Ramlibacter pinisoli: one gene and its partner. The main gene of each other region encodes a partner of the protein of the gene in region 2 in a complex. Links are inferred from orthologs where the notes say so. Each region holds a gene or a part of one and is shown on either strand. Other genes may lie near its edges. The genes, in order: trxA and trxB.

The links.
Region 1: the proteins of trxB (region 2) and trxA are in contact, whole or in part, in a crystal structure (PDB 1F6M), measured with the Escherichia coli proteins. The link is inferred for Ramlibacter pinisoli from one-to-one orthologs.

The regions. Positions count from the first base shown.
Region 1 is NZ_WSEL01000009.1:584,524-595,980, reverse strand. Bases 2,931-5,684 are described here. They hold trxA (thioredoxin TrxA), read right to left. Parts: upstream 4,597-5,684; coding sequence 4,264-4,596; downstream 2,931-4,263. Other genes in these bases: GON04_RS17315 (PD-(D/E)XK nuclease family protein), read left to right, coding at 4,746-5,684; rho (transcription termination factor Rho), read right to left, coding at 2,931-4,031. Outside these bases: GON04_RS17340 (MATE family efflux transporter), read right to left, coding at 1-621; GON04_RS17335 (hypothetical protein), read right to left, coding at 621-2,309; GON04_RS17330 (type B 50S ribosomal protein L31), read right to left, coding at 2,413-2,673; more of rho, read right to left, coding at 2,766-2,930; more of GON04_RS17315, read left to right, coding at 5,685-7,211; GON04_RS17310 (UvrD-helicase domain-containing protein), read left to right, coding at 7,204-10,455; GON04_RS17305 (hypothetical protein), read right to left, coding at 10,607-11,017; GON04_RS17300 (ATP-binding protein), read left to right, coding at 11,261-11,457. UniProt on the Escherichia coli protein: Participates in various redox reactions through the reversible oxidation of its active center dithiol to a disulfide and catalyzes dithiol-disulfide exchange reactions.
Region 2 is NZ_WSEL01000003.1:1,692,464-1,704,016, reverse strand. What follows is about bases 4,217-7,066. They hold trxB (thioredoxin-disulfide reductase), read right to left. Parts: upstream 6,192-7,066; coding sequence 5,241-6,191; downstream 4,217-5,240. Other genes in these bases: GON04_RS09395 (Crp/Fnr family transcriptional regulator), read left to right, coding at 6,346-7,020; GON04_RS09405 (serine/threonine dehydratase), read left to right, coding at 4,217-5,154. In the rest of the region: GON04_RS09440 (ABC transporter permease), read left to right, coding at 1-558; GON04_RS09435 (hypothetical protein), read right to left, coding at 569-877; GON04_RS09430 (group II truncated hemoglobin), read left to right, coding at 938-1,342; GON04_RS09425 (Smr/MutS family protein), read left to right, coding at 1,356-2,003; RadC family protein, read right to left, coding at 2,014-2,691; GON04_RS09415 (FKBP-type peptidyl-prolyl cis-trans isomerase), read left to right, coding at 2,755-3,219; ispH (4-hydroxy-3-methylbut-2-enyl diphosphate reductase), read left to right, coding at 3,272-4,213; more of GON04_RS09405, read left to right, coding at 4,210-4,216; GON04_RS09390 (DNA translocase FtsK), read left to right, coding at 7,100-9,424; outer membrane lipoprotein periplasmic chaperone LolA, read left to right, coding at 9,470-10,099; GON04_RS09375 (VPA1267 family protein), read left to right, coding at 10,665-11,084; GON04_RS09370 (AAA family ATPase), read left to right, coding at 11,081-11,553.

The DNA of each region.
Region 1 (11,457 bases), on a different replicon or contig from region 2:
GATGGTGGCGATCGCCAGCACCAGCAGCAGGTACTGGACGATGACGGTGGCCCAGGCGCAACCGGCCAGGCCCAGGGCGGGAACGCCGGCGCCGCCGAAGGTCAGCCAGATCGACAGCGGCACCTTCACCGCCAGCGCACCGGTCTGCAGCCAGGTCACCAGGACCGGCTTGCCCAGGGCCTGGTTGAGCGTGGAGTAACCCCGGAACAGCAGGGCGGCGGGCAAGGCGAGAGCCAGGATGCCCAGGTAGGCCTGCACCTCGCCTTCGAGCGACGGGGGCACCTGGGCCCACTGTAGCAGCGGGCCCGGCCAGCGCAGGACAGCGATGCCCGCGGCCGAGGCCACCAGGCACAGATAGAGCGCCTGCCGCACGGAGCGGCCGACCTCCGCCTCGCGGCCGGCTCCGCGCAGTTGCGCCCAAGCCGGCAGTTGCGCCTGTACCAGGCCGGTCAGCGCCACGAAGATGCTGATGTAGACCGCCGAGCCGACCGAGAGGGCCGCCAGGGCGTCGGTGCGGTAGCGGCCGGCGATCATGGTGTCGGCGACGCCGAACGCCATGGTGGCGAGCTGGCCCACGAGCACCGTCCCCGCGTGGCGGGCGATGGTCCGCAACTCCGCCATCAACTGCCGGGCCGGTGGAAGCGATAGAGCAGGACGTTGTCCTTGGCGTCGGTGGGCCGGCGCACGGTGACGACCGGCGTCCAGCGCTTCATGTCCAGCGCCATCGTGGCGACCGGCTGGTAGTCGGACGCGATCACCAGCCAGGGACAGTCTTCGTCGGCGCCGGCGGCGTGCACCTCGAGCTGGCCATGGAAGCGGAAGGCCGCCACCTGCCCGCGGTTGAGGCCGAACTCCTGGATGCAGGTGGGCCGGCCCATCGCCTGGGTCACCCCTCGCACGACAGGCGCGTAGCTGCGCGCGTAGTCCAGCACCGGCAGCCACAGGGTCATCATCAGGAGCCAGCAGAGGGCAGAGCCACCCGCCGGCAGCACCAGGCTCTTCCACAGGACCGAGCGGTGCCGACCGGCACGCCATTTCACCAGCCAGGCCCAGGCCAGCGTGCCGGCCAGGGCGGCAGCGAAGGCGATGGCGGAGAAGCTCGGAACGAACCCGGGCGCAAGGCGGGCGACGTTGGCGGCGGGCTGGGCCGGCACGCCCGTCTGCAGCGAGATCCAGACGACCCAGATCACCACCGCGCAGCCGGTGAAGAACAGTAGGGTGAACCAGTCGATCAGGGCAGAGACGCTGCGCTTGAGGGTCGGCAGCGCGAACGCTGCCAGGGCCGCGAGCGCCGGCAGGCCGAGCAGCAGCGAACGGTCGGAGGAGGGCGTCAGCAATGTCGAGGCAATGGCGACGGCGGCGAACCACAGCGGCAGGGCGACATGGCGGCTGCTCAACTGCCGGCGCCAGCGCCAGACCGTCCACATCGCCAGGGGCCCCGCCGGCCAGGTGAACCACAGCAGCAGCTTGCCGGCCGCCTGCCAGTCGCGCTGGCCTTGCGGCCAGAGCCGCCAGCGCCAGAGGCCGAGCTGGCCGGCGAGCAGCACCACGACACCGGCCACGACCAGCAGGACGACGGCCGAGAGCCAGGCCGGGCTGTGCGGCGACTCGTCCCTGGCCGGATCGAGCAGCGTGATCGCTCCGCCGCCAATCGCCAGCAGCACGGCGGTGGTCGGGGCGCCACTGAGGGCCAGCCCCACGAGGCCGGCGGCGATCGCCAGCAAGGGAGCTGGCCTGCGGTCGGGCAAGGCGGCCATGCCATAGAAGGCCAGGGCCGAGCAACCGAGCTGCGCCAGGGCGGGCGTCGTTTCATGGCTCAGCTGCGCCAGTCCCAGGCAGGCGATGAGGGCCAGCATGCCGCCGTCGGCGATGGCGCGGGCGTAATCGGTCGGAAGGGCCTCGCCGCCGAAGGCGAACGGGACCGGCTGGGCCCGGGTGGTGCGGGCCAGCTGGTAGATGCCGTACCAGGTGGCCAGCAACGTCAGGACCAGCAGCGCGATGAAGGGAAGCCGGGCGGCCACGTCGGCCGGCAACCAGGCTTGGGTCAGCCGGATGGCCCAGGCGCCCAGCCAGTAGGGCAGCAGTGCGTCGAACTCCGGCGGCTGGCCCAGCAGCGTGGGGGCCAGCCAGTTGGCGGCGCCGGTGGCCAGTTCGTGCATGTAGCCGAACGCCGTGATGTCGGCGTTCTTCCACGGCTCGCGGCCGACGAAGCCGGGCAGCACATAGGCGGCACAGAACAGGAACAGCGCGAGCCGCGGCAGCCGCCGCACGGCGCTCTGGGCGACGATGGCGGGGGTGGGCTGGTTCACGCGCGCGAGTGTGTCATAGGCAGCGGTCCGGGGCTTGCCGCGCCGCGGCAACAAAAAAGGCAGCGCGGTCGCCCGGGCTGCCCTTTTCGTGCGGGACGGCTGCTTACTTGGCGGCCGTCTTGCCGAACTTCTTGAAGAACTTGTCGACCCGGCCGCCCATGTCGTTCACGGACTTCTGGGTGCCCGTGTAGAACGGGTGCGATTCGCTCGAGGTGTCGAGCTTGAACATCGGCAGTTCCTTGCCGTCGTCGGTCTTGCCCATCTCCTTGGTGCTGACGCAGGAGCGGGTGACGAACTTGAACCCGTTGGACAGGTCCACGAACAGGACGTCGCGGTAGTTCGGGTGGATGCCTTCTTTGGCCATGGTCTTCTCCTTCGATCAGGTGCGGGAGCCGGCCCGGGACATCCGGACTACTTTCCGCAAGACAGCCTTCGATTATAGCGCGAGAGCGGTGATCAGCCGCCGCGGCGCATCATGTCGAAGAACTCGACGTTGGTCTTGGTGGCCTTCATGGACTTCAGGACCATCTCCATCGCCTCGATCTCGTCCATGTTGTACATGAACTGGCGCAGGATGCGGGTCTTCTGCAGGATCTCGGGGGCCAGCAGCAGTTCCTCGCGGCGGGTGCCGCTGCGATTGAGCTGGATCGACGGGAAGACGCGCTTCTCGTACAGGCGGCGGTCCAGGTGGATTTCGCTGTTGCCCGTGCCCTTGAACTCCTCGAAGATCACCTCGTCCATGCGCGAGCCGGTGTCGATCAGGGCGGTAGCGATGATGGTCAGCGAGCCGCCTTCCTCGACGTTGCGCGCGGCGCCCAGGAAGCGCTTGGGGCGCTGCAGGGCATTGGCGTCGACGCCGCCGGTGAGCACCTTGCCCGACGAGGGAACGACGTTGTTGTAGGCGCGGGCCAGGCGGGTGATGGAGTCCAGCAGGATCACCACGTCCTTCTTCAGCTCCACCAGGCGCTTGGCGCGCTCGATCACCATCTCGGCCACGTGCACGTGGCGGGCGGCCGGTTCGTCGAAGGTGGAGGCGATGACCTCGGCCTTCACCGAGCGCTGCATCTCGGTCACTTCCTCGGGCCGCTCGTCCACCAGCAGCACCATCATGTGGCTGTCGGGGTAGTTGGCCGCGATCGCGTGGGCCATGTGCTGCATCATCACCGTCTTGCCGCTCTTGGGCGGCGCCACCAGCAGGGCGCGCTGGCCCTTGCCGATGGGGGCGATGATGTCGATGATGCGACCGGTGATGTTCTCTTCGCCCTTGAACGCGTCACGCTCCAGCTTCATCTGCTCCTTCGGGAACAGCGGCGTGAGGTTCTCGAACATCACCTTGTGCTTGTTCTGCTCCGGCGGGCCGTCGTTGACCTTGTCCAGCTTGGTCAGAGCGAAGTAGCGCTCGCCGTCCTTGGGGGTCCTGACTTCGCCCTCGATCATGTCGCCCGTGTGCAGGTTGAAGCGCCGCACCTGGGAGGGAGAGATGTAGATGTCGTCCGTGCTCGCCGTGTAGCTGGTGTCCGGGCTGCGCAGGAAGCCGAAGCCGTCGGGCAGGATCTCCAGCACGCCGTCCGCGAACACCTGCTCGCCGGCGCGGGCGCGCTTCTTGATGATGGCGAACATCAGCTCCTGCTTGCGCATGCGGCCGGTGTTCTCGATCTCCAGTTCCTCGGCTTGTTTGAGGACTTCGGAGACGTGGAGCGCCTTGAGTTCGTTGAGGTGCATGGCTCGACTGCTTTGGATGGACCCCGGTGGGGTCGGGCATTGTTGGGTCGGCGGGGGGAGGTCCTGGAGCCAGGCAGAGGCGCCAGGCGGACCGGGGATCGAACTGACCGCGGCGATGCGGTTCAGCGATTCGTCAGATTATGCAATAAATCCGGGCGGTGGGCGCCGGAACGACAACGGGGCGCTGGCGCGCCCCGTCGGATGGGCCGGGCCGCCGGCCCGGGATGGCCGCTCAGGCCAGTTGCTGGTCGAGGAAGGCCGTGAGCTGCGCCTTGCTCATCGCGCCGACCTTGGTGGCGGCCAGTTGGCCGTCCTTGAACAGCATGAGCGTGGGGATGCCACGGATGCCGAACTTGGCCGGGATGTCGCGGTTCTCGTCCACGTTCATCTTGGCGACCTGCAGCTTGTCCTTGTAGGAGTCGGACACCTCGTCGAGGATGGGCGCGATCATCTTGCAGGGACCGCACCACTCGGCCCAGTAGTCCACCAGGACGGGCTTGCCCGCCTGCAGGACGTCGGCTTCGAAGCTGGCGTCGGAGATGTGCTTGATCAGGTCGCTGGCCATGGGGGGAGTTCCTTTCTACGTGGCGATCGATGGAGTCACGATCGATGCCGCTACAGTCAGGGCATTGTGACAGAAACCAAGGTCCCACACCGGGAGCGGGCGGGTGGGAGGATGCTATGGATGGGATAGCGCCGGACCATCGGTCCGCCGTGCTCTGGGCCCGTGTGCTGGGCCATGTGCGAGGTCTGCTGAGCGATCGCCGCGCGCATGCATCGCGCACCGTGGTGCTGGTGCCGTATGCGCAGCTGATGCCGGTCGCCCGACGCGCCTGGTCGTTGCTGCAGCCCGACGGATTCGCGCCCCGCTTCGAGACCAGCATGAACTGGGCGGCCCGCCTGGGCCAGTCGCCCGGTCCCGACGACCTCGCCTTCGACATGGGCCGCGACGTGCTCACCGCGCGCGGCTGGCTGGAACGCGCCGGGCTCGCGACACGGGCCGGCTCGCTCGCCGGCGCGCTGGTGGAAGCGGCTTGGCAGGCTGCGGCCGCAGCCGCCGCCCGACCGCCCGCCGAACGCGCGGCGTGGGCCGCCCAGGCGCGCCAGGCCGTGTCGTCCGGGCTCGATTCGCCGGTGCTCGCACTCGAGGCGGCCATCGCCCGCATCGCGCTCGAGTGGGCTGCCGCCAGCCGCTACGCCACCGATCCCTTGCTGGACAGCCGCGTGCTCGCAGACCTCGACCTGCTGGTGATCTGCGAAGGCTTCCAGGCTGACGCACTGGGCGGGACCCTGGCTGCCCTCGCCGGCGACAAGGCCGTGCGCCTGTCGCTCGACGGCCCGCAGTCCTCCGGCAAGCTCGCACTCCACCAGGCCGCCGACCCGGCCCAGGAAGCGGAACTCGCGGCGGCCAGTGTGCTGCGGCACCTGGAAGCCGGCCGTGCGCCGGTCGCGCTGGCCGCCATCGACCGCGTGTTGACGCGGCGCGTGCGTGCGCTGCTCGACGGCCGCGGTGTCGCGGTGCGCGACGAGACCGGCTGGAAGCTCTCGACCACGCGCGCGGCCGCCCACGTCATGGGCCTGCTGCGCGCGTGCCGGCATGACGCGTCGACCGATGTGGTGCTCGACTGGCTGAAGAACGCACCCGCGGTCCCGAGCGGCTCCACCTCCGCGCTGGAGCGGCGCGTGCGCCGCGCCGGTCTGCGCGACTGGTCCGATGCGCGCGGCCTGGCCGACGACAGCGTGGCCCTGGCCGACGCCTGGCGCGCCACCCTGCAGGCTGCGCGTCCCCTGCGGCAGTGGCAGGAAGCGCTACGCGAACTGCTGGAAACAACCGGCCACTGGGACAGCCTGCACGCCGACGCGGCCGGGGCGCAGGTCCTTGACGTGCTCGCGCTGTCCGACGCGGCCCAGGCCGAATGGCTCCTGCTTCCCCACGGCAGCCGTCGGCTCACTGCCACGGAGTTCTCGACCTGGGTCGACGACAGCCTCGAGGGCGCCAGCTTCGTCCCGCCGGCTCCCGCCATCGAGGACGTGGTGATCCTGCCGTTCCACCAGCTGCTCGCGCGCGATTTCGCTGCGCTGGTGATGCCCGGCTGTGACGAGGTCCGCCTGCCGGCCGCCCCGGAGCCGCCCGGCGCCTGGACCACCGCCCAGCGCGCCGCTCTCGGACTGCCGTCGCGCGAGGACCTGGCGCGCGAGCAGCAGGCCGGGTGGCGCAACGCACTGCGCGTCCCGCATGTCGACCTGCTCTGGCGCGCCAGTGACGACAGCGGCGAGCCCGTCCTGCCCAGTCCGCTGGTGCAGGCCCTGCGCCTGCAGCAGCCCGGCCTGTCGCCGGCGCCTGATCCGCGCGCCTTGCGGGAGCTCGATGCGCGGCCGGTTGCGCGGCCGCTGCCGGTCGCGCCGTCCCTGCCGGTCGACCCGCTCTCCGCCAGTGCCTACGAGGACCTGCGTCGCTGCCCCTACCGCTTCTTCGCGCTGCGCCAGCTCGGCCTGCAGGAAGCCGCCGAGATCGACGTCGAGGTCGACAAGCGCGACTTCGGCAACTGGTTGCACCTGGTCCTGCGCGACTACCACCGGGCCTTGCAGGACGAGCCCGGCACGGACCGCCTGACCCTGATCGACCGCTGCGCCGCATCGGCGACGTCGAGCGCCGGCCTGGCGGACGGCGAGTTCCTGCCGTTCGCGGCCGCATGGCCGCAGGTGCGCGCCGGCTACCTGGCGTGGCAGGACAAGCACGAGGCGGCCGGCGCCGGCTTCGAGACCGCCGAGACCGAGCACGAGATCCGGCTCGGCGACATCCGGCTGGTCGGCCGCATCGATCGCATCGATCGGCTCGCGGACGGCCGCCGCATGGTCGTCGACTACAAGACCGAGGCCCTGCAGGCCTCCCGCGACCGGGTGAAACTGCCCGACGAGGACACCCAGCTGGCGTTCTACGCGGCGCTGCTGGAGGACGACACACTGGCGGCCGCCTACGTGAACGTGGGCGAACGCGGCGAGACGCACAAGGTGGAGCAGCCCGCCGTCGTCGAAGCCCGGGACGCGCTGGTTGCCGGCATCGTGCATGACCTGGGCCGCATCGCAGCCGGCGCCTCGTTGCCGGCGCTGGGCGAAGGCCGCGTGTGCGAGTTCTGCGCCGCGCGCGGCCTGTGCCGACGGGATGCGTGGCATGGCTGAGGCATCACCCGTGACGGACCTGGCGTACGAAATCGACGGTGTCCGCGTGCCGCCACCGGCGTTCTACGCGGTGGCGTGTGATCCGCGGCGCAGCGTGGCCGTGGAGGCCTGCGCCGGCGCCGGCAAGACCTGGATGCTGGTGTCGCGCATCCTGCGTGCGCTGCTCGACGGCGCCCAGCCGCACGAAGTGCTGGCCATCACGTTCACGCGCAAGGCGGCCGGCGAGATGCGGCAACGCTTGCAGGAGTGGCTGCAAGCCTTCTCGACGGCCGAGCCGGCCGTGCTGGCCGCCGAACTGCAGCTGCGCGGTGTGCCGGCCGCCGAGGCGCAGGGCCTCGCGGATCCCTTGCGCACGCTGCACGCCCGGTTGCTGGCCGGCGGCCGGCCGGTCCAGATCCGCACCTTCCACGGCTGGTTCGCGGCACTGCTGCGCAACGCGCCGCTCGCCACGCTGGAGGCGCTGGGGCTGCCGCCGCGCCACACTCTGCTGGAGGACGACACCGAGGCGGTCGACAAGGTCTGGCGCCGCTTCCATGCCGTGGTGGTCACCGATCCGCAGGCCCGGCGCGACTACGAGGAGTCGGTCGCCGCCCACGGCCGCTTCCAGACCCTGAAGGCCTTGCGTGCAGCCCTGTCCAAGCGGGTCGAGTTCATGCTGGCCGATGGCGCCGGCGTGGTGGCCGGGTCCGTCCAGCCCTTCGCGGCGCTGTTCCCGGATTTCGCCGCCTTCGCCCGCCCGGACGCATCGCTCGCCACGCCGGGCGCTCGCGACCGCTGGCTTGCGCGTGCACGGCTGCTCGGAGCGCAGGAGAACAAGACTCCGCGCAAGGCGGCCGACGCCGTGGTCGATGCCTTCGCGCTCGACGATCCCGGTCAGCGCCTGGCCATGCTGCGCAAGGCGTTCTTCGTTGCCGGCGACGACCGGCTGACGCAGCACCTGGCCAAATACGAGGCAGCCCAGGAAGCCGAGGCGGAGCTGCAGCGGCTGTGCCGCGCCCAGGCGCAGCACGAGGCCTGGCTGCACCACCAGCGCCTGACCCGGCTGTCGCGGCTGCTGGTGCACGAGTTCGCCGCGCTCAAGCGCGACGAGGGCTGGGTCGACATGAGCGACGTGGAACAGGCGGCCCACCGCCTGCTGTCCGACCCCGTCCTGTCGGGATGGATCCAGGAGCGGCTCGACACCCACGTCCGGCACCTGCTGGTCGACGAGTTCCAGGACACCAACCCGCTGCAGTGGCAGGCCCTGTACGCCTGGCTGAGCGGTTACGCCGGGGCCGGTGGCACGCCCCCCAGCGTGTTCATCGTCGGCGATCCCAAGCAGAGCATCTACCGGTTCCGCCGCGCCGAGCCGCAAGTGTTCGCGGCCGCCCAGCGGTTCGTGGCGCAGGGCCTCGGTGGCGTGCGGCTCAGCTGCGACCACACGCGGCGCAATGCGCCCGAGGTGCTGGCCGCCGTCAACCACGTGATGGCCGAGGCGCAGGCCGCCGGCCAGTACCAGGACTTCCGGGTCCACAGCACCGGCTCGCGCGATCGCGGCAACCTGCTGCACCTGCCCGTCGTCGCCCGGCCCGTCCCCGTGCGCGCGGCCGACGCGCAGCCGCAAGGCTGGCGCGACAGCCTGTCCGAGCCGCGCGAGCTGCCCGAGGAACATCTCGTCACCCTCGAATGCCGGCAGGCAGCGCGCTGGATCGCTGGCCGCATCCAGGCCGGTGTGCCGCCGGCCGAGATCCTGGTGCTGGCACGCAAGCGCGATCGCCTCGCGGTCCTGGAAGACGAACTGCGGCTGCTGCGCGTGCCGGCCCAGCAGCCCGAGAAGACCGACCTGGGCGAGGCGCCGGAGGTGCAGGACCTGGTCGCGCTGCTCGACGTCCTGGTCTCACCCACGCACGACCTGTCGCTCGCCCGAGTCCTCAAGTCTCCCGTGTTCGGCCTGGGCGACCCGGCGCTGGTGCAGTTGGCCGAGCTGGCGCGCCGCCGCCGCGCGGAAGGCACGCCGCGCTCCTGGCTGGAGTTGCTTTGCGCCGGCGACGGGCTCGACGCCCCCCTGGTCGCCGTCGGCCAGACGCTGGCGGGCTGGCGCCAGCTGGTGCGCAAGCTGCCGCCCCACGATGCCCTGGACGCGATCTGCCAGCAGGGCGACGTGCTGGCGCGCTATGCCGCCTCGGTGCCGCCCGCCCTGCGCGATGCGGCGCTGGCCAACCTGCGCGCACTGCCGGGGGCTGCCCTCCAGCTGGAAGGCGGGCGCTACGCCACGCCGTACGCGTTCGTGCGAGCCCTGCGTGCGCAGGGCGTGCGCGGGCCGGCCGTGGGGGTGGCCGCCGCGGTGCGCCTTCTCACCGTGCACGGTGCCAAGGGGCTGGAAGCGCCCATCGTGCTGCTGCTCGACACCGATGCCGGCCCGCCGCGGCCGGAAACCATGGGCGTGCTGGTCGACTGGCCGGGCGAGCAGGCGGCCCCGCGCCGCTTCAGCTTCCTGGCCAGCGAGACCCGGCCGCCCGGCTGTCACACCGCGGCCCTTGCGGAAGAACTGGCGGCGCGCGCGCGCGAGGAACTCAATGCCTTGTACGTCGCCATGACGCGGGCCCAACGCGAATTGGTCCTCTCCAGCGTGGAGCCGCGCGGCGTGGCGGCCGCGCCCAGCTGGTGGCAACGGCTGGTGCCGCTGTGCCAGCCGGCCGAACTGCCCGAGGATGGCGTGGCCATGGGGGCGCAGGAGGCCCTCGCGCCTGTCGTCATCCCGGTCGTCCCCGCGGGACCCGTGCGCCGGGCGGCCGACACTGCGCCCGCCCGCACCGAGCGCAGCGCCGCCTCCCGCTTCGGCGAGCTCGTGCATCGGCTGCTGGAGTTGCAGGGCGCTAGTGGCATGCCGGACGGCGCCGCCCTGGTGCGCCTGGGCCGCGCATTCGGCGTGGCGCCGCAGGAGCAGGAAGCGGCGTTGGCGATGGCGCACCGCATCGCGGGCGGCGAGGGCGCCTGGCTGTGGAGCCCGGCGCACGTCGACTGGCACGCAGACGAGGTGGAACTCACCGACGGCGGGGAGGTGCTGCGCCTGGACCGCCTGGTGCGCCGGCGCGATGGCACCTGGTGGGTGGTCGACTACAAGTCGGCGTCCCGGCCCGAGCGCGATGGGGCCTTGCAGGCCCAGCTGCGCCGGTATGCCGCGGCCGTCGCCCGGTTGAACCCGGGAGAAGGCGTGCGTGCCGCGTTCCTCACCGGCGAGGGCCGGCTGGTGCCGATCGACTGAGCCGGCGGCGCGCCGGGCGGCGCTCCCGCGATCGCCCGCCTGACCCGACTCCCGTCTTGCTGGAGTCGCAAGCCATTTCCGGCTCGCAGGTCGCACTCGATCGCGTCCGAGAGCGGGAGGCCGGGTCGAGCCCGGCCAGAGATCCAGACCTTCAGAACGACTGGCGGTAATACAGCGTGGGATTGCCGTCGGTGCGTCGCACGCCGATGCGGCCACCGTTGTCGAGCTGCAGGCCGATGAAGCGCAACTCGCTGGCGAAGCCACTGCGGGCCTTGGGCAACTGGAACTCCACCCGGGCGCCGAACGCCGGGTCGCGCTGCTGGGCCAGCGACAGGGCATCGCCCGGCAGTCCCATGCGGTGCCAGGCGGTGATGTCCACCTGCTGCGAGGCGAGAGGCACGCGCCAGCGCAGGCCGATGTCGGCGGCAAAGGCCGCTCGGGACGACGGCATCGTGCCGGCCAGCGGTGCCACCAGGCTGAGGGAGAGGCGGTTGACCGGGTCGTCGCGAGCCGGTGCGGCCACTGCCTGCACGAGCTGGAGGAGATCGGGGTCTGGTTCCACGGCCAGGCACCACGTGCTGGCACAGCAGGCCGCCACGAAGGACAAACCGGCGACGCAACGGGCTCGCCACCGAGGCCGCTTGCTGCTCGAATCCTTCGCCACACTGCGCATGACGACTTCTCCTGTTTGATGCAGGCAGTCTGCGCGGCGACGATAGTCCCGGCTGTGGGACTTTGCCGTCGCCGTCTGTCGGCTCACTCAGGTGACGGCTGTGCGGTCCGGGCATGCCCGACAATGCGCCGCGTGAGAGATCTCGACGTTCCTGGCGGCTCGGCCGCTCCGGAGAAGCCCGCCGCCGTTCGCTATGGACTCGGCAGTTACCTGGCCTTCGCCTTCTCCCTGCTCTCGATCCTGGTCACGGCGTTGCTGGTGATGGCCGGCGACCGGATCGCGAGCGAACAGGTGCGATCGAGTATCGGCAGCAACCTGGCGGAACTGGC
Region 2 (11,553 bases):
TTCCCGGTCAGCCGTCTGCCCGACGTGCCGGTGACCTACATGACCGCCTTCCGCGCGCCAGAGAAGCCGGGCTTCGACAGCGCGCTGGTGCGGGCCTTCCCCAACATCACCGACGTCGACATGACCAGCACGATCAACCAGGTCCAGGCGGTGCTGGACAAGGTGGTGCGGGCGGTGGAATTCCTGTTCGGCTTCACGCTCGCCGCCGGGCTGGTGGTGCTGTTCGCCGCCGTCACGGCCACGCGCGAGGAGCGCGCGCGCGAGTTCGCCATCATGCGGGCGGTGGGTGCCCGGGGGTCGCTGCTGCGCCAGGTGCAGCGGGCGGAACTGGCCGGGGTCGGGCTGCTGGCGGGCTTCCTGGCCAGCACGGTGGCCGTGGGGGTGGGCTGGGGGCTGGCGAAGTACGTGTTCGACTTCGCCTGGACTGCCTCGCCATTGGTGCCCCTGGCCGGGGCGCTGGCCGGCGCGGCGCTGGCGCTGGCGGCCGGCTGGTGGGGCCTGCGCGAGGTGCTGCAGCGTCCCGTGGTGGACACGCTGCGCCGCGCCACGCTCGACTAGGCCGGGAAGGTCAGCGGGCGGCGGCCTTGGCCAGGGCGGCGCGCGCCGCCTGCTCGGCCCGGATGCCGGCGTCCAGCGGCGAGCGGCACAGGCCGGCGTGCTCGTACTGCAGGTTCTCGTACAGCTCGGCCAGTTCGGGGGCGGCCGCCAGCAGGGCCTCGAGGCCGGCATCGTGCGGGTGGTTCTCGAGTTCGGCCGTGATGTGGTGCACCAGCGAGCGGTACTGCTCGGGATCCACGGGCACGCTGCTGCGCTCCAGCCGGCGCAGCACCTGCGCCAGCGTGACCAGGTTGCGGTGGGTGGTCAGCGGGGTGTTCATGCCATGGCAGCTGGGGCCCGGGCCCCGGAATGCAAGCCGCGCGCTGCGACAATGGCAGCCATGCAGACCGAGGACAAGCCGCCGTTCGACACGCCGTACGAATGGATCGGTGGCGAGGAGAAAGTGCGGGCGCTGGTCGAGCGTTTCTACGACCTGATGGACCTGGAGCCGCGCTATGCGGCCCTGCGGGCGGCCCACGCCACCACCCTGGAGAACGCCCGGCAGAAGCTGTTCTGGTTCCTCAGCGGCTGGCTGGGCGGGCCGCAGCACTACACCGACCGCTTCGGCCACCCGCGCCTGCGCATGCGGCACATGCCGTTCGCGATCGGCATCCAGGAGCGCGACCAGTGGCTGGCCTGCATGGACCAGGCGATGGCCGAGACGGGCGTGGACCCGCGGTTGCGCGAGCGGCTGCGCAATTCGTTCTTCCAGACCGCCGACTGGATGCGCAACATCGGCGCCTGAGCCCGCGCCAGCAATGAAGGCCAAGTCGCTCCAGGACCTGCAGGCGATCCAGCGCAAGCTGGCCGAACAGCAGCAGGCCGCCGCCGAGCAGGCAGCGGCGCGGCGCGAGGCACAGCGCAAGGCCGAGGCCGAACGCAACCTGTTCGTGCGCGCCGCCGGCCAGGTGCAGCGGCTGCGCCACCCGCCCCGGGTGCTGCTGGAGCGGGACCAGCCGCCACCGATCCCGGTGCAGCAACAGCTCGACGAGCAGCGCGTGCTGGCAGAGTCGCTCAGCGACGAGTTCGACGCCAGCACCCTGCTCGATGTCGACGATGCCCTGAGCTTCCGCCGGCCCGGGGTCGGCCTGGACGTGACGCGCAAGCTGCGCAAGGGCCACTGGAGCATCCAGCGCGAGCTCGACCTGCACGGGCTGCGGCGCGAGGACGCGCGCGAGGCACTGGCCGGCTTCATCCGCGAGGCGCACCGGCAGGGCGTGCGCTGCGTGCGCGTGGTGCACGGCAAGGGCCTGGGCTCGCCGGGCAAGACGCCGGTGCTCAAGGGCCGCGTGCAGGCCTGGCTGGTGCAGAAGAACGAAGTGCTGGCGTTCGTGCAGGCGCGCGGCGACGAGGGCGGGGCCGGCGCGCTGGTGGTGCTGCTCAAGCCCCAGGGTCCCGAGCGCTAGCCGCAGGCCGTCACAGCAGCCCTTTCTCCGCCATCGACAGGGCCCCGCCGGGCGCCACGATGACGTGGTCGAGCACGCGGACGTCGACCAGCCCCAGCGCCGCCTTCAGGGTCTGCGTCAGCGCCTCGTCGGCACGCGAGGGCTGCACGGTGCCGCTGGGGTGGTTGTGCGCGAGCACGACGCTGGCCGCATGGTGGGCCAGGGCCCGCACCACGATCTCGCGCGGGTAGACCGAGGTCTGCGTCAGCGTGCCGCGGAACAGGATCTCCAGTTCGAGCAGCCGGTTCTGGGCATCCAGGAACATCACCGCGAAGACCTCGTGCGCGTGGCGCGCCAGGTGCAACTGGAGGAAGTGCTTGACGGCATCGGGCGAGCCGAACACCTCCCGGGTGCGCAACTGCTGGGCCATGGCCCGGCGTGCCAGTTCCAGCACGGCCAGCAGCTCGGCGCGCTTGGCCGGGCCGCCCAGCCCCTTGATGCGCTTGAGGTCGGCGGGCCCGGCGTCCAGCAGCCCGGCAAGGCCGCCGAAGGCATCGACCAGCTCCTGGGCCAGCGCCAGCACGCCCTTGCCGGCCAGCCCGGTGCGCAGCAGCAGGGCCAGCAGTTCGGTGTCGGACAGCGCGGCGGGCCCGCGGGCGAGCAGCTTCTCGCGCGGGCGGGCATCCAGGGGCAGGGACTGCAGGGTCACTGCCGCGCCGGCGGCGGGGCAGTGGGCACCCACCTAAAATCGGGCCTGTTCACCGAGAGTTCCATGTCGTCATCCCTGCCCCGCGTCGAGCCGGGTTCCTTCCTCACGCTGCACTACCGCCTGGCCGGTCCGGGCGGCGACATCATCAACACCTTCCGCGACAAGCCCGCCACTTTGACGCTGGGAACCGGCGAACTGTCGCCGGCGGTGGAGCAACGCCTCCTCGGGTTGGAGGAGGGCGCACGCGCCACCTTCGCCATCCCGCCCGGCGAGGCCTTCGGCGAGCGCAACCCGGAGATGCTGCAGTGGGTGGCACGCAAGCTCCTGCTCGAGCTGGGCGACCCGCACGAGCAGTACCACGTGGGCGACGTCGTGCAGTTCCCCACGCCCGACGGGCTGGGCAGCTACGCCGGCGCCGTGCAGCAGGTGGGCCGCGAGGGGCAGCCCGATGCGGTGCTGTTCGACTTCAACCACCCGCTCGCGGGCCAGCCGGTCACCTTCGAGGTGCACCTGATCGGGGTGCTATGAGCCGCGCCGTCGTTCCCCAGGTCGCCCCGGCGTTGCGCGCGGAGGCTCGCGCATGAGCGCCGCCGCAGCCAAGGAAATCCTGCTCGCCGAGCCGCGCGGCTTCTGCGCCGGCGTCGACCGGGCGATCGAGATCGTCGAGCGTGCGCTGGCCAAGTTCGGCGCGCCGATCTACGTGCGGCACGAGATCGTGCACAACACCTACGTCGTCAACGACCTCAAGAGCAAGGGCGCCATCTTCATCGAGGACCTGGCCGAGGTGCCGCCCGGTGCCACCCTGGTGTTCTCGGCCCACGGCGTGAGCAAGGCGGTGCAGGAGGAGGCGCGGCAGCGCGGCTTCCACGTGTTCGACGCCACCTGCCCGCTGGTGACCAAGGTCCACGTCGAGGTCGCCAAGCTGGCCAGGGAAGGCTACGAGTTCATCATGATCGGCCACAAGGGCCATCCCGAGGTCGAGGGCACCATGGGCCAGCTCGAATCGGGCATCCACCTGGTCGAGGACATCGACGATGTCGCCCGGGTGCAGCCGGGCCAGACCGAGAAGCTGGCGGTGGTCACCCAGACCACGCTGTCGGTGGACGACGCGGCCGGCATCGCCGCCGCCGTGCGCCAGCGCTTCCCGGCCATCCGCGAGCCCAAGCAGCAGGACATCTGCTATGCCACCCAGAACCGACAGGACGCGGTCAAGGTGCTGTCGCAGCAGGTCGAGGTGGTCATCGTGGTCGGCAGCCCGACCAGCAGCAACAGCAACAGGCTGGCCGAGCTGGCCCGCAAGCTCGGCGTCGACAGCTACATGGTCGACAGCGCCGACGAGCTCCAGCCCGAGTGGCTGCAGGGCAAGGTGCGGGTCGGCCTGACGGCGGGTGCCTCGGCCCCCGAACTGCTGGTCAACCAGGTCATCGAGCGCATCCGCGCGCTGGGCGCGGTGTCGCTGCAGCGCATGGACGGCGTCGAGGAAACGATGAAGTTCCCGTTGCCCAAGGGCCTGAAGCTGTGAACCGCGACGCCGTCGCGCAGGCCGCGGCGCGGTTGCGCGACGGGCACGCGGGCTTCATCCGCGAGACGCCGCTCTGGCGCCTGCCGGGTGCCGCCCTGGGCATCGAGTGCCGCGAGGTCTGGCTCAAGCTGGAGCAGTTGCAGACCAGCGGCAGCTTCAAGGCGCGCGGCATGCTGAACCGGCTTTTGTCCAACCCCGTCCCCGCCGCCGGCGTCATCGTCGCCTCGGGCGGCAACGCCGGCATCGCCACCGCCGCCGCGGCCCGGGCGCTGGGCGTGCACTGCGAGGTGTTCGTGCCGACCGTGAGCAGCCCGGCCAAGCAGGCCCGGCTGCGCGAGCTCGGCGCGCAGGTGGTGGTGACCGGCGCCGTCTATGCCGAGGCGCTGGAGGCCTGCCTGGCGCGCCAGCGCGCGACCGGCGCCCTGCTCACGCACGCCTACGACCAGCCCGAGGTGGTCACCGGTGCCGGCACGCTGGCCTGGGAGATCGAGCGCCAGGCCGGCGGCCTGCCCGGGTCGGTGCTGGTCAGCGTGGGCGGCGGCGGGCTGGTCGCCGGCCTCGCAGCCTGGTTCGAGGACCGCACCCGCATCGTGGCGCTGGAGCCCGAGCTGGCGCCCACCCTGCACCGGGCGCGCCAGGCCGGCCAGCCGGTCGACGTGGCCGTCAGCGGCATCGCCGCCGATTCGCTGGGCGCCAAGCGCATCGGGACGCTGGCCTGGGAGCTCACGCAGCGCTGGGTGCGCGACGCCCTGCTGCTGCCCGATACCGCGATCCGCGAGGCCCAGCTGTGGCTGTGGAAGGAACTGAAGCTGGCCGTCGAGCCGGCCGCGGCCCTGCCGCTGGCGGCGCTGCGCTGCGGCGCCTACGTGCCGGCGGCCGACGAGGCGGTGTGCCTCATCGTCTGCGGCGCGAACGTGGACCCGGCGACGCTGGTTGGCTGACGCGGCTGTCGCGCCGGGCTTGCCGGCGCCTGAAACTCGTCATGCCGGGCTTGACCCGGCATCCATCCCCAGGCCGTTGGTCGCGCTTATTCCTGCTGTTCCAGGAACCGCTGCGCGTCCAGTGCCGCCATGCAGCCGGTGCCGGCACTGGTGATCGCCTGCCGGTACACATGGTCCTGCACGTCGCCGGCCGCGAACACGCCCGGCACGCTGGTCATGGTGGCGAAACCCTGCAGGCCCGACTTGGTGAGGATGTAACCATCCTTCATCTCCAGCTGGCCCTTGAAGATGTCGGTGTTGGGGTGGTGGCCGATGGCGATGAAGCAGCCCTTGAGGTGCAGGTCCTCGGTGGCGCCGGTCTGGATGTCCTTCAGGCGGATGCCCGTCACGCCGGTGTTGTCGCCCAGCACCTCGTCCAGCGTCTTGAACAGCTTGAGCTCGATCTTGCCGGCCTTGACCTTGTCCATCAGCTTGTCGACCAGGATGGGTTCGGCCCGGAACTTGTCGCGCCGGTGCACGAGGTAGACCTTGCTGGCGATGTTGGCCAAGTAGAGCGCCTCCTCGACGGCGGTGTTGCCGCCACCGACCACACAGGTCTCCTGGTCGCGGTAGAAGAAGCCGTCGCAGGTGGCGCAGGCCGACACGCCGCGGCCCATGAAGGCGGTCTCGGAGGGCAGGCCCAGGTAGCGAGCCGATGCCCCGGTGGCCAGGATGAGCGCGTCGCAGGTGTAGGTGCCGCTGTCGCCGGTGAGGGTGAACGGCCGCCGGCTGAAATCGACCTTGTTGATGTGGTCGAAGACGATCTCGGTCTTGAAGCGTTCGGCGTGCTCCAGGAATCGCTGCATCAGCGCCGGTCCGTCGACGCCGTGGACGTCGGCCGGCCAGTTGTCGACTTCCGTCGTGGTCATGAGCTGGCCGCCCTGGGCGATGCCGGTGATCAGCACGGGGTTCAGGTTGGCGCGCGCCGCGTAGACGGCGGCGGTGTAACCGGCAGGGCCGGAGCCGAGGATCAGGACTTTGGCGTGCTTGGTGGTCATTGTGGTGGAACCTGTGTCGAAAAGCCCACAGGTCGGGTACAGTTCAGGGCGATCGGAGCAAGTATCAACGGCCTGCGGGCCACAAGATGCTTGGGCGTTTCAATCCTGCCGATTGTAAGAACCGATCGCGCAACGCCGCTGTGGAGGGAACCGGATGTCGATGCTGTCCAACCTGGAGCTGATCCGCCGGGTGCCGCTGTTCGCGCTCCTGACGGCCAACCAGGCCGAGTCGGTCGCGGACGCCGTTGCCAAGCGCCGCTTCAAGCGGGGCGAAGTCGTGGTGGAGCAGGGCGAGAAGTCCAACACGCTGTTCATCATCCTCACCGGCCGGGTCCGGGTCGTCACCTCCGACAAGCGCGGCCGTGAAGTCATCCTGGCCACGCTCAATCCCGGCGACTACATCGGCGAGATGAGCCTCATCGACAACGAACCGCATTCGGCCACCGTGCGCGCCGAGGTCCAGACCGACATGCTGGCCCTGGGCCGCACCGAGTTCGCGCGCTGCCTGCCCGAGAACAGCTCGATGGCCTACGCCATCATGAAGGGGCTGGTGCAGCGGCTGCGCCAGGCCGACCGCAAGATCGAGTCGCTGGCGCTGATGGACGTCTACGGGCGCGTGGCCCGTGCGCTGCTCGAGTTCGGCCAGCCCGACCGCGACGGCAACACCACCATCCGCGAGCGCATCTCGCGCCAGGACATCGCCAAGATGGTCGGCGCCTCGCGCGAGATGGTCAGCCGGGTCATGAAGGACCTGGAGGACCGCGGCTTCATCGAGACCCGCGAGGACGGCTCGATGCTCATCAAGGACCGCCTCAGCACGCTGGGCTGAGGCCCCGTTCCGCAGGCGTTGCGGCCACGCCGCGCGCAAGTGGCGCACCGCTGGGGCGACGGGTATCCTCGGCCCACGGATGACGTACTCGCTCAACACCCTCACCCATCCCGGGGCGTCCGCCGCCGGCAGTTCCCGCCCCGCCGCCGTCCGGTTCGCCCACGAGGCCCTGCTCGTCATCGGCGGTGCCGCGCTCGTCTTCTGGCTCCTGGCACTGCTCAGCTACTCGGCCCAGGATCCGGCCTTCTCCACCTCCGGCAGCGGCGCGCCGCTGGCCAACTGGGGCGGCCGCTTCGGCGCCTGGCTGGCCGACGGCAGCTACTTCCTGCTCGGGTTCTCGGCCTGGTGGTGCTTCGCCGCAGGCGTGCGCGCCTGGCTGGCCACGCTGGCGCTGTGGATGCGCGGCGGCGAGATGCCGGCTGCCGGCGGCCGGCATCGCAAGCTGGCGTTCTGGATCGCGCTGGCGCTGCTGCTGTGCGCCAGCACGGCGCTCGAGTGGTCGCGCCTGTACCGCTTCGAGGGCCACCTGCCCGACCATGCCGGCGGCGCGCTGGGCTGGCTCACCGGTCCCGCCGCCGTGAAGTGGCTGGGGTTCACCGGCTCCGGGCTGCTGGCGGTGGCCCTGGTCACCGTCTGCGCCGCCCTGGTGTTCCGCTTTTCCTGGGGCCACGTGGCCGAGCGCATCGGCGCCCGCATCGAGTCGCTGGTGCGGGCCCGGCGCGAGAAGCGCGAGATCGCGCAGGACGTGGCGCTGGGCCAGCAGGCGGCGCGCGAGCGCGAGGAGATCGTGCATGTCGAGCGCGTCGAGAGCGAGGAGCACCATCCCACGCCGGTCCTCATCGAGCCGGTGGTGGTCGAGGTGCCCAAGAGCGAGCGCGTCGCCAAGGAACGCCAGAAGCCGCTCTTCACCGAACTGCCGGACAGCAAGCTGCCGCAGGTCGACCTGCTCGACGGCGCCCAGCAGCGGCAGGAGACCGTGTCGGCCGAGACGCTGGAGATGACCTCGCGCCTGATCGAGAAGAAGCTCAAGGACTTCGGCGTCGAGGTGCGGGTGGTGCTGGCCCAGCCCGGCCCGGTGATCACGCGCTACGAGATCGAGCCGGCCACGGGCGTCAAGGGCGCCCAGATCGTCAACCTGGCCAAGGACCTGGCGCGCTCGCTGTCGCTGGTGTCGATCCGGGTGGTGGAGACCATCCCGGGCAAGAACTACATGGCGCTGGAACTGCCCAACGCCAAGCGGCAGTCGATCCGGCTGTCGGAGATCCTGGGCTCGCAGGTCTACAACGAGGCCAAGTCGCTGCTGACCATGGGCCTGGGCAAGGACATCATCGGCAACCCGATCGTCGCCGACCTGGCCAGGATGCCGCACGTGCTGGTGGCCGGCACCACCGGCTCGGGCAAGTCGGTGGGCATCAACGCGATGATCCTGTCGCTGCTCTACAAGGCCGAGGCGCGCGACGTGCGCCTGCTGATGATCGACCCCAAGATGCTGGAGATGTCGGTCTACGAGGGCATCCCGCACCTGCTGGCGCCGGTGGTGACCGACATGCGGCAGGCGGCCCACGGCCTGAACTGGTGCGTGGCCGAGATGGAGCGCCGCTACAAGCTCATGAGCAAGCTGGGCGTGCGCAACCTGTCGGGCTACAACCAGAAGATCGACGACGCCAAGGCCAGGGAACAGTTCATCTACAACCCGTTCAGCCTGACACCCGACAGCCCCGAGCCGCTCGAGCGGCTGCCGCACATCGTGGTGGTGATCGACGAGCTGGCCGACCTGATGATGGTGGTGGGCAAGAAGATCGAGGAGCTCATCGCCCGCCTGGCGCAGAAGGCGCGCGCGGCCGGCATCCACCTGATCCTGGCCACGCAGCGCCCCAGCGTCGACGTGATCACCGGACTGATCAAGGCCAACATCCCGACCCGCATCGCATTCTCGGTCGGCTCCAAGATCGACAGCCGCACCATCCTCGACCAGATGGGCGCCGAGGCGCTGCTGGGCATGGGCGACATGCTCTACATGGCCAGCGGCAGCGGGCTGCCGGTGCGCGTGCACGGCGCCTTCGTCAGCGACGAGGAAGTGCACCGCGTGGTGGCCTACCTCAAGGAGCAGGGCGGCGAGCCCAACTACATCGAGGGCGTGCTGGAAGGCGGCACCGTGGACGACGAGGGTGGCCTGGGCGACGTGCTGGGCGAGAGCGGCGGCGAGAAGGACCCGATGTACGACCAGGCGGTGGAAGTGGTGCTGAAGAACCGCAAGGCGAGCATTTCGCTGGTCCAGCGGCACCTCAAGATCGGCTACAACCGGGCTGCGCGCCTGGTCGAGGACATGGAGAATGCCGGCCTGGTGAGCGCGATGAACGGCCAGGGCCAGCGCGAGATCCTCGTGCCGGCCCGGGCCGAGTAACCCCTGGTTGCGAACTTCCGGCCTGCTGGGCCGCACCAATACCGCATGAAACGTCTCGCCGCCACGCTGCTGGCCACCCTGGCGCTCGCCGCCCACGCCGACGGGCTCGAAGCGCTCGAGTCCTTCGTCAAGACCGCGCGCAGCGGCCGCGCAGACTTCACCCAGATCGTCACCGCCCCGGCCCGTGCGGGCGAGGCGGCGCGCAGCAAGACCTCCACCGGCACCTTCGAGTTCGCGCGCCCGAACCGCTTCCGCTTCGACTACCGCAAGCCGTTCGTGCAGACCATCGTGGCCGACGGCCAGACGCTCTGGCTGCACGACGTCGACCTCAACCAGGTGACCGCGCGCAAGCAGGCCCAGGTGCTGGGCGCCACGCCGGCCGCGATCGTCGCGGCGGCGCCCGACCTGGCCAGCCTGCAGCGCGACTTCACGCTGCAGGCCGTGCCCGACCGCGACGGGCTGCAGTGGGTGCAGGCCACGCCCAAGTCCCGGGACGGACAGCTCAACGGCGTCAAGGTCGGCTTCCGCGGCAACGAGCTGGCGGTGCTGGAGATCCTCGACAGCTTCGGCCAGCTGTCGGTGATGAAGTTCGACCGCCTGCAGGTGAACACCTCGCTGGCGGCCGACACCTTCCAGTTCAGGCCGCCGCCGGGCGCGGACGTGGTGCGGCAGTAGCCTTGCCCAAGGCCCCCGCCACACCCCACCGGCCGCTCGCCGAGCGGCTACGGCCCCAATCCCTGGGCGAGGTCGTCGGCCAGCAGCACCTGCTGGGCGAGGGCATGGCGCTGCGCATCGCGTTCGAGTCGGGCCAGCCGCACAGCTGCATCCTGTGGGGGCCGCCCGGCACCGGCAAGACCACCATCGCGCGGCTGATGGCCGACGCGTTCGACGCCCAGTTCATCAGCATCAGCGCGGTGCTCGGCGGCGTGAAAGACATCCGCGACGCGGTCGAGGCGGCGCAGCGCGCGCGCGACGGCCTGGAGCAGCGGCGCACCATCGTCTTCGTCGACGAGGTGCACCGCTTCAACAAGAGCCAGCAGGACGCCTTCCTGCCGCACGTCGAGTCGGGCCTGTTCACGTTCATCGGCGCCACCACCGTTCTTTAGCCCAGCATTTCATACATAGTTGAGATTGAGGCGGAGCGCCTTCGTAGGCATCTGCCTGTCGGCTCTGTGCCACGAAGCAATTGACGAGATCGTTCTTGTCCCCTCATAATACATAGTATGAGGAGATGGGAATGATGAACGGGCAAGACAAGGGTGCAGAACACTTCGCCGCGTTCACGCGCTGGGCGGCCGAACTCACAGATGCAGATGCTCGTTCGATGGTGCGAGGCGGCCAACTCAATCGGGCCGAAATTTGCAAGGCGGTGGGTTGTGCGCGCTCTGTGCTGCGACAGAACCCCCGCGTCAAAGGTGCGTTGGAGGAACTTGAAGCGGGTCTCCGGGCTCGCGGCATCCTTCCCCCGACCTCTGTCAGTGAAGTGTTGCCGCTGCGTCCTCAAGGGCAGCTGCAGCGCTCGACCGAACGCGAGCGGCTGCGGCAACTGGAGGTGGAGAACGCGGCGCTGCTGGCCACGGTTTCAGAGCTTCGCAGGCGGCTCCAACGCCTCGAGACTCTTGACGCCCTTGTAGCTCAATCCGGCCGGCTCCCGCGATGACCACCAGTTCGGAAACGATTTGCCTTCGGGTGCAGCAGGTTCGCTTCCAAGGCGAGCAGGGCGTTGTCCTAGCAGGGCTGGCACTCGACGAGAGCCGGAGCGTTCGGCCCGATGCTCCTCGCTATGCAGTCTCCGTGCCTGGCAGCGTGCTGCCCGCCCGCGCTGAAGAAGGCCAGTGGTGGAATGTCTCCGGGACATACGAGGACGTCGAGTACGACGCTGGCGGGTGGAGGGTGCGCGAGAGGCGCATGCGTGCGCAGAGCGCAGAGTTGCTGCGCCCCTCGGGTGAGCACATCGTGCAGCTTCTCGCTCGCAGCGCTGCATTCCCCGGCATAGGCGAGGTCAAAGCTCGCAAGCTCTGGGAGTCGCTGGGCGAGAGCCTCTATGACGCGCTGGATGAGGCAGACCAGAGCCGCCTGGCGGCGGTGGTCGGCCATGACTTGGCGCACGTGCTGGTTCAGGGGTGGCG